DNA from 4 places in the Cryobacterium sp. TMS1-20-1 genome. Region 1 is predicted to be linked to each of the others. Evidence: predicted binding sites of a transcription regulator. Region 1 holds the regulator's gene; each other region holds the start of a gene.
The links. Region 1 encodes LexA, which represses DNA repair genes until DNA is damaged. Its sites were predicted from a motif close to TCGAACANNTGTTCGA; they were not measured.
Positions count from the first base shown of each region.

Region 2: a site for LexA is predicted at 946-961, ahead of E3O45_RS07410 (HNH endonuclease signature motif containing protein). Genes of this name have one in related genera too.
Region 3: a site for LexA is predicted at 530-545, ahead of recA (recombinase RecA). Genes of this name have one in related genera too.
Region 4: a site for LexA is predicted at 880-895, ahead of uvrA (excinuclease ABC subunit UvrA). Genes of this name have one in related genera too.

Region 1 covers NZ_SOGF01000025.1:32,275-34,474, reverse strand. Annotated here, with positions in the region: gene metE (5-methyltetrahydropteroyltriglutamate--homocysteine S-methyltransferase) at 1-854, shown strand, start outside; gene lexA (transcriptional repressor LexA) at 962-1,666, opposite strand; gene E3O45_RS05600 (LysM peptidoglycan-binding domain-containing protein) at 1,957-2,200, shown strand, end outside.
Region 2 covers NZ_SOGF01000033.1:22,435-24,634, forward strand. Annotated here, with positions in the region: gene E3O45_RS07400 (serine/threonine-protein kinase) at 1-252, opposite strand, end outside; gene E3O45_RS18210 (hypothetical protein) at 421-549, opposite strand; gene E3O45_RS07410 (HNH endonuclease signature motif containing protein) at 1,026-2,200, shown strand, end outside.
Region 3 covers NZ_SOGF01000063.1:95,563-97,762, forward strand. Annotated here, with positions in the region: gene E3O45_RS16135 (helix-turn-helix domain-containing protein) at 1-141, shown strand, start outside; gene E3O45_RS16140 (DUF3046 domain-containing protein) at 245-469, shown strand; gene recA (recombinase RecA) at 787-1,932, shown strand; gene E3O45_RS16150 (regulatory protein RecX) at 1,972-2,200, shown strand, end outside.
Region 4 covers NZ_SOGF01000023.1:78,846-81,045, reverse strand. Annotated here, with positions in the region: gene E3O45_RS04730 (ABC transporter ATP-binding protein) at 1-259, opposite strand, end outside; gene E3O45_RS04725 (PadR family transcriptional regulator) at 256-864, opposite strand; gene uvrA (excinuclease ABC subunit UvrA) at 1,001-2,200, shown strand, end outside.

The DNA.
Region 1 (2,200 bases):
TGCACGGGGAACCCGAGCGCAACGACATGGTGCAGTATTTTGCTGAGAACCTCGACGGGTTCACCGTGACCGAGAACGGCTGGGTGCAGTCCTACGGCAGCCGCTGCACCCGGCCATCCATTCTGTGGGGCGACGTCTCGCGCCCGGCCCCGATCACGGTGGACTGGTCGGTGTACACGCAGAGCCTGACAGCCAAGCCGGTCAAGGGCATGCTCACCGGACCGGTGACCATTCTGGCCTGGTCGTTCGTGCGTGACGACCAGCCGCTTGGCGAGACCGCTCGCCAGGTCGCCCTTGCCCTGCGCGATGAAATCGGCGACCTGGAAGCTGCGGGCATCAAGATCGTTCAGGTCGACGAGCCGGCCTTGCGGGAGCTGCTGCCGCTAAAGAAGAAGGACCACGCCGACTACCTGGACTGGTCGGTCGGCTCCTTTCGGCTGGCCACGGCCGGGGTCGCGGAAGCGACTCAAATTCACACGCACCTCTGCTACTCGGAGTTCGGCGTCGTCATCGAGGCTATCCGCAACCTCGACGCCGACGTCACGAGCATCGAAGCGGCCCGCTCGCGCATGGAGGTGGTCCAGCAGATTGAGGCCGGCGGGTTCAACCACGGCATCGGGGCCGGCATCTATGACATCCACTCGCCGCGAGTACCCAGTGTCGACGAGCTGACGACCCTGCTGGACACCGCCCTGGAATCCATCCCCGAACGCCAGGTCTGGGTGAACCCGGACTGCGGGCTCAAGACGCGTGGCTACGAGGAGACGGTGCAGTCCCTGCACAACATGCTGGCTGCGACCCGGGTGGTGCGCGATCGCCGCGCTGCCGATCTGAGAGCTAGCCTCACCCGGTAGCTCACTCGCGTACCTGGCGCCAGCCGGCAGTCTTCAGGCCCGATCACCGGTTAGTGGTCGGGCCTCGCGCCGTGCTTCTGTTCTCTTCTTTGCTTGAAGGTGACTCGCTAGACCGAGCGCAATACGGCGACGACCTTGCCGAGGATGTCGGCGTAGTCGCCGACGATGGGCTCGAAGTTACTGTTGCGCGGCAGCAGCCAGGTATGGCCGTCGCGCTTGCGCAGTACCTTCACGGTGGCCTCGTTGTCGAGCATGGCCGCCACGATTTCGCCGTTCTCCGCGGTCTTCTGCTGGCGAACGACAACCCAGTCACCGTCGCAGATCGCCGCATCGATCATCGACTCACCGACGACCTTGAGCATGAACAGCTCCCCCTGGCCGACGAGCTGGCGGGGGAGCGGGAAGATCTCGTCGATCTGCTGATCTGCCGTGATCGGAATGCCGGCAGCGATTCGACCGACGAGGGGAACCATCGCAGCGTCGCCGACCTGCACGCCCGGGTGAAAACTGTCCTGGTCGCCGGTTCCGACGTCTTCGGGCGCGCGTTGAATCTCGATGAGTACCTCGAGTGCGCGAGGACGATTCGGGTCACGACGCAGATAGCCGCTCAGCTCAAGCTGGTTGAGCTGGTGAGTCACGCTCGATAGCGAGGCGAGGCCGACGGCGTCACCGATCTCACGCATGCTCGGCGGGTAGCCGCGCGAGCTGACCGAACGCTGAATAACGTCGAGGATGGCGAGCTGGCGCGGGCTCAAACTCTTGCGGCGCCGAGTGCCGCCCTTGTCGCGGGTACCGCCGGTGCTTTGTGTCACGAGAAGCGCTCCTTGCGTCGGTCCCGCGCGGGTTAGAGGACGTCTCGCGGGAATGTCGGTGGTGTCTGGTTGAGTAGCAATCAAGCAATTGACCTATCGAAAGTTTATCCAGTTCTCGGCCTTGAAACAAACACTTATTCGAGTGTGTTGCGTGATTTTCCGGGCAGAGACGAGAAAAAGCTTGCATGTTCGATTGTTCGAAGTTATATTCGGAACATAGTTTCGTATTCGGTCCTCCCGGCCGAGGGCCGAATACGAGACTCGCAGCCCGCCTACCTTGGAGGTTTGACATGACCACAGCATTTGCTCCCGCAGTTTCTCTCCCGCCCGTCACACGTCTTCGCCTCACCCGGCGTGGGCGAGTCGTCTTCACCACGCTCGCCGCATTGCCGGTCGTTCTGGGCGCCCTTGTATTTGCCGTCAATGGGGGAGCGGTGGGCGCCTCTGGGGCCGCCACCGGCATCGATCTCGTGTCGTACACAACCGACTCCGGCATCGTGGCCACGTTGGCCTATTCACCGACCGACGTCGGTT
Region 2 (2,200 bases), on a different contig from region 1:
CGAGATGCTCGCGTTGTAGACGGTGAGAATAGACGGATGCGAGCTGAGCCTGGCCATGACATCGGCTTCGGCATTGAATGAGCGCAATACGTCATCGTCGACGATGTCCCGCAGCAGCACTTTGACGGCCACGGAGCGGCGCGGCATGTTCTGTTCGAACAGAAAGACGTCGGCGAATCCGCCGGTGCCGAGCGGGCGCACGTAGCTGTAGCCCGACAAAACGGGCGGAACAGAGGGAAGTCGCCTGCCCATTGCTCCCCCCGACCTGCGTTGTTTCTGTCGTGCAACCTTGTGCTGGTCTAAGGTTCAAGCTTAACCACGGCGCCCGATCCCGACACCCACAAGGGGACATGATACACCCCCACAATGGGGGGTGCAAAATGTGAGCGCGGTGGGGGCCACAGAACGCTTGACCGGGCGCTAGCCGCGGATAGCGTTGCCGAGCTCGGTGTCCGCGTTGCCGAGTGCGTCGGCGGCGGCGGTGAGGAACTGACTCATGCCGTCGAGGCCGTTGACCGCGACGGGTCGTGCCCTGCGTGAACGAGTCATACGCGGTCTGGAAAGCACCCGAAGCCGAGTCCGTCACGAAGCGGGAACCGACCAGATTGTTCACGAGCGTCTGCAGCTCGGTCAGCTTGGTGATGAGGTCTTCCTTGCCGGAACTGAGTCGACCAGCGGCATCCGTCATGTCGGACTAGGTCACATTGCGATTGGCCACGGTGTCGCCACTGTTGGAGCCCGAAAGGCTGCGTGTGGTCCTGACCTAATGGCAATACCCCGGACGGGTCGAATAGGGGTGCACTCGCCGTCCACTGCCCGCACTGGACGCTAGCTGCACGAAGTCGGGGTACTGGTTCCCTGCGAGACCCGCCCGCTTCCGTTGGTCGAGCTTGCCGATACCGCCATGGACTGGCGCGAGCCGGCCGCGAAAACGTTCGAGTCGAACCGAATGCATATTCGCACATACATCCAAACATTTCTGAGAAACCCTCGCTTCTGGCGCATGGTTTTGGTACACTTGTTCTATGAGCCAGAGCGGCGATACCCCACAGCCGGGCCGTGTCGATCCGTTCTTCGCGGCTCACGGCTACCCGCCGTCCACACTCGAAGAGCGTGCCGAGTTCGAGGTGTTCTGGGCGCAGTGTCAGGCTGATTGGCGGCTCCAACTGGCCGAGGGGCTCGGAGACTGCGCCCCATATGAAGACCTCGACCTGGAACTGGTCAACCCGGCATCGGTGAGTCCGACACCAGTGAGCCCGGCACCGGTGAGTCTGGCGGCTGACCGCCCGGAGTTGATTGATTGCCCGACCATTCCGGTCGGCTTGGACCTGACCGAGGTGTTCGCCGCGGTGCCGCCCGAGAACGTCTTCGATGAGGACCTCCGCGAAGAGTTCCTGTATACCAATTACCTCGCGGACAATTTTCTCCCGGTCGATTTCATCCCGGACGGATGCACCACTGACGGATGCACCGCTGGCGAGCGTTGCACTGACCCGGCTGAGGCTGACCCGGCTGACGCTGACCCGGACCAACCCGGTCTGGCCCCTGGTGGTTCCGTGGACGTGCTGAGTCCGTTTCAGCGGCACCAGGCGCAGTTCGTCGACCGGGTGCTCTACCTCGAGAAGGTGATCGCGTGGGCGCAGGCGAGTAAGGCTGAGGTCTTGACTGAGGCGTGGGAGTACACCACTAACAGTGCTGAGACCGGTCGTCCGCAGGCCGGTCCGCAGCATGAGCATGACTGGGATGCGACCTTCGCCGCTCAGCAGGGCCTGGTCGCCGAAATGGCCTGTGCGCTGCGCATCCCGGCCGGCACAGCCTCTGGCCTGTTGCGGGAGAGCCGGGTGCTGGTCGAATCCCGGCCCGAGACCCTGACCGCGCTCCGCACCGGAGAGATCTCCCTGCGGCATGCCCAGCGGCTGCTCGACCAGCTCGATTCCGTCTCCGAGCCCGCCCGGGCCGAGTTGGAGGCGGTGTTGCTGCCGCACGCGAAACGCCTCACTCCGGCGCAGTTTGATGGCAAAGCCCGCAAGCTGCGGGAGCGGTTCCACCCCGACAGCATCACCGTTCGCCGCACCCGGTGCCTGGCCGACCGCAAGGTGCAGTTCTTCCCCGACAAGGACGGCACGGCCACCCTCTGGTTACGAGCGGCCGGCGACGACCTGCAAGGCGTCTACACCCGGGTCACCGATGCTGCGATCAG
Region 3 (2,200 bases), on a different contig from region 1:
CCGATTTCGGTCATCATGCGTGAAGTTGGTGACCGTCTCGCCGTCATCGAGGGAATGGATCAGTTCCCCGACACGGTACCCGACGACCTCGTCACCACGTTCGATTCCGGGCTGATGTCGTTAGACAGCGGCGCGCGCTAGTCGCCCCACCGATTCAAAACAATAAGTCCACCGTCGACACCTTGTGTCGGCGGTGGTTGTCTTTCAGGAGTGTGTGTGTTCAGATTCGGGTGGAGCCAGCGCCGTGCGATTGAGTGAATTTCGCACCGCGCTGAAGGAAGAATTCGGCGACGGTTACGGCCGAGTGCTCACCCGTGACCTCGTGCTCACCCCGCTCGGCGGACGCACGGCCGATCAGGCACTCGCAGCCGGCGTCCCGGCCCGTGACGTGTGGCTGGCACTGTGCGCCGCGGTCGACGTGCCTCGCAGTCGTTGGTACGGCGCCGGCATCCCGGCCCCTCGCCTGTAACAGACTGGACTTCACCTTAGGCCTCTGATTCGACACGCCGTGCACAATATCCGGGAATGCTCGAATACCTGTTCGGCTTTGATAGGCTCCTCAACAGCAGACTTTCTGACAGGTTCTCCACTGGTCGATCGTGCTCCCGGCCAATGTCGGAGGTGCGGCGTACAGTCGAATTTGTCAGAGAAAGTCGGCGATTGCCTTGTCGAAACGGGCATCGGGGTCCTCTCGATGACCGGGCCGACAGCCTATAGGCGCCACCATGCACGTCCCGAAGCTCCGTTCAAAGCTAGCGACCGTGCAGAACCCAGGAGATGAAGACCATGGCATCACAAGCGAACCGCGAGAAGGCCCTCGAAACCGCCCTCGCGCAAATCGATCGTCAGTTTGGCAAGGGCTCGGTCATGCGCCTCGGCAGCGACGAGCGTGCCCCCGTTGAAACCATTTCGACTGGGTCGATCGCGCTAGACGTCGCGCTCGGCGTAGGTGGACTGCCGCGTGGCCGCATCGTGGAGATCTACGGTCCGGAATCCTCGGGTAAGACCACGCTCACCCTGCACGCCATCGCGAATGCGCAGAAGAACGGTGGCATCGCCGCGTTCATCGACGCGGAGCACGCCCTCGATCCGGAATACGCCAAGAAGCTCGGCGTCGACATCGATGCTCTGCTGGTCTCGCAGCCCGACACGGGCGAGCAAGCCCTCGAAATTGCTGACATGCTCGTGCGAAGTGGGTCCATCGACCTCATCGTTGTCGACTCGGTTGCTGCCCTCGTGCCGCGTGCTGAGATCGAGGGCGAGATGGGTGATTCCCACGTGGGCCTCCAGGCCCGGCTCATGTCGCAGGCGCTCCGCAAGCTCACCGGTGGTTTGAGCCAGACCAACACCACCATGATCTTCATTAACCAGCTGCGCGAAAAGATCGGCGTCTTCTTCGGTAGCCCCGAGACCACGTCGGGCGGTAAGGCACTCAAGTTCTACGCGTCGGTGCGCCTCGACATTCGCCGCATTGAAACCCTCAAAGACGGAACCGAAGCCATCGGTAACCGCACCCGGGTCAAGGTCGTCAAGAACAAGATGGCACCGCCCTTCAAGCAGGCTGAGTTCGACATCATCTATGGCATCGGAATCTCGCGCGAGGGCAGCCTGATCGACTTCGGAGTCGACCAGGGCATCGTCAAGAAGTCCGGTGCCTGGTACACCTACGACGGCGACCAGCTCGGCCAGGGTAAAGAGAACTCGCGCAACTTCCTGCTCAAGCACCCCGAGATGGCCAACGAGATCGAGAGCAAGATTCTGATCAAGCTCGGCATCGGCCCGGAGGGCATCGCGGCCAAGGCCGCCGAGAAGGCCGCAGCGGCGATTGTCGCCGAGGCCGAAGCGAAGGCTAAGGCGGAAGCGGATGCGGCGGCGGTACTCGATGGTGGTCCGGTCGCCATCAAGGCACCGGCAGCGCGCAAGAGCGCCTAACCGAGACCACGGAACGACAACGAAAGGCAGGTCACGGGAATGGTTCACTTCGAACCCAAGAATGACGCAGCACCACAAGCAGACGCCGGCTTGGCTCCCGTGACCTACCTGCCCGGTGCGGCCCCGGGAATGAAGCGCCGCTCGCCGCTGCAGGCAGCGGCCGGCGAACCCGACGCTGAGACCGACGCTGAGACCGACGCCGCCGAAGTCGAAGTCGACGCCGAGACCGATGCAGACGCCGACGCGCTCGACCAGCGTGAGCGGGCCG
Region 4 (2,200 bases), on a different contig from region 1:
GCAGGGTCGCGAGTTCGCGGGCCGAGAGCTGGCTCAGCCAGTGCCCTTCGACGACGACCTCCCCGGCCGTCGGTGGGGTGAGTCCGCCGGCCACCGCTAGAAGGGTCGATTTTCCCGAACCGGATGCCCCCATCACGGCCACGAGTTCGCCGCGGCGCACCGACAGGTCGACTCCCGCAAGCGCGGTGATCGCGGTCTCGCCGCGGCCATACTGCATCGAGATTCCGTCGAGCTGCAAGAGAATGTCGGAGCCGGTCATGCGTTGGCCGCTGCAGTCTTGGCCGGGCGACCGCGCTTGGGTACCTCGGTGTTGAGCGGCAGCGGAGCGGCCAGGCCGGCCGCGCGGGCTCTGGCCAGCCGGTGCTCCGAGTGGTCGAGCCAGCGTGCTTCCGCCTCGGCGGCGAAGATGAGCGAGTCGATCACGAGCAGCCAGGCCAGCTGCTCGGATGATTCCGGGTCGGCGGTCGCGTTCTTGGTGCGGGTCAGTTCCTGCAGGGTGCGCATGGTGGCGGTGCGCTGTACCTGAATCACCTGGGCGATGTCGACGCCGGGCAGCGTTACAGCGATCGCGAGCTTGATGGCGAGCTCGTCACGGGTGGCCATTGTGCGCACCACGGGGGAGCCGAGCCAGTCGGCGACCTCCGCCCGTCCGGCATCCGTTATCTCGACGTAATTCTGACCGTCGGCGTCGATATCGGCCTTCTGCACCAGACCGTCGCGCTCCAGCCGATCGAGGGTGTTGTAGATCTGGCCAACGTTGAGCGGCCAGGTCGACCCGGTGCGCCGGTCGAATTCGGCCCGCAACTGGTAGCCGTAGCACGGCCCCTGGTTCAGGATGGCGAGCAGACTCTGGCGAACAGACATACGACCTCCGGCAATTCAAACGGCTATTAGTCACCGAGTATATACATACTCTGAAACAATATCGGGATGTGCCGGTGTTCGCTCTCGGCGATGCTTGCTGTCAGGCACTGTCAGCGGCGTTGCATAGACTCAATGAGTGTCGATTACCAAGGTAGAAACAGGTCCCAAACTCAGTGTGCGCGGAGCCCGCGTACACAACCTTCACAACGTAGATCTGGAGATTCCGCGCGATGCGCTCGTGGTCTTCACGGGTCTCTCCGGTTCGGGAAAGTCGTCGCTCGCCTTCGACACCATCTTCGCCGAGGGCCAGCGCCGCTACGTGGAGTCACTCTCGGCCTACGCTCGGCAGTTCCTCGGGCAGGTTGACCGCCCCGACGTGGACTTCATCGAGGGTTTGAGCCCCGCGGTCTCGATCGACCAGAAGTCCACCAACCGCAACCCGCGGTCCACGGTCGGCACGATCACCGAGATCTACGACTACATGCGCCTGCTCTGGGCCCGTATCGGCGTGCCGCACTGCGCGATCTGTGGCGAGATCATCCAGTCGCAGACCGTGCAGCAGATCGCCGACCAGCTGATGGAACTGAAGGCGGGCATCCGCTACCAGGTGGTCAGCCCGGTCATTTCGCAGAAGAAGGGCGAATTTGTCGACCTCTTCCAAGAGCTCGCCGGTGGCGGTTACTCCCGTGCGATCGTCGACGGCACCCAGATTCAGCTGAGCGAACCGCCCACTCTCAAGAAGCAGCAGAAGCACGACATTTCCGTTGTTGTCGACCGTCTGGTCGCCGGCCCCGAACTGCTCAGTCGCCTCACCGACTCGCTCGAAACGGCGCTCAAGCTCACCGACGGCCTCGTGCAGATCAACTTTCTCGACGAGGAAGGCGACAAGGCCTGGCAAAACTACTCCGAGAAGCTCTCCTGCCCGAACAACCACCCGGTGCAGCTGACCGAAATCGAACCGCGCACCTTCTCGTTCAATGCCCCATTCGGCGCCTGCCCGGAGTGCTCCGGCCTGGGCACCCGCATGTCGGTCGACGAAGACCTGCTGCTCGGCGACCCGGACCTGAGTATCGCCGAGGGTGTCGTGCTGCCCTGGACCACCCAGGGCAAGGGCCTGTTCCAGTACTACGAGAAGCTCCTCGACGGTCTCGCCCGCGACCTCGATTTCTCGCTCGACACCCCCTGGGGTGACCTGACCAGCGAGGTGCAGAACGCCGTCATGCGCGGCGATAACTTCGAGGTGCGGGTCAAATGGAAGAACCGCTACGGGCGTGAAATGAGCTACACCTCCGGCTTCGAGGGTGTCGTGCCCTACATCGAACGCCAGTACCTGCAG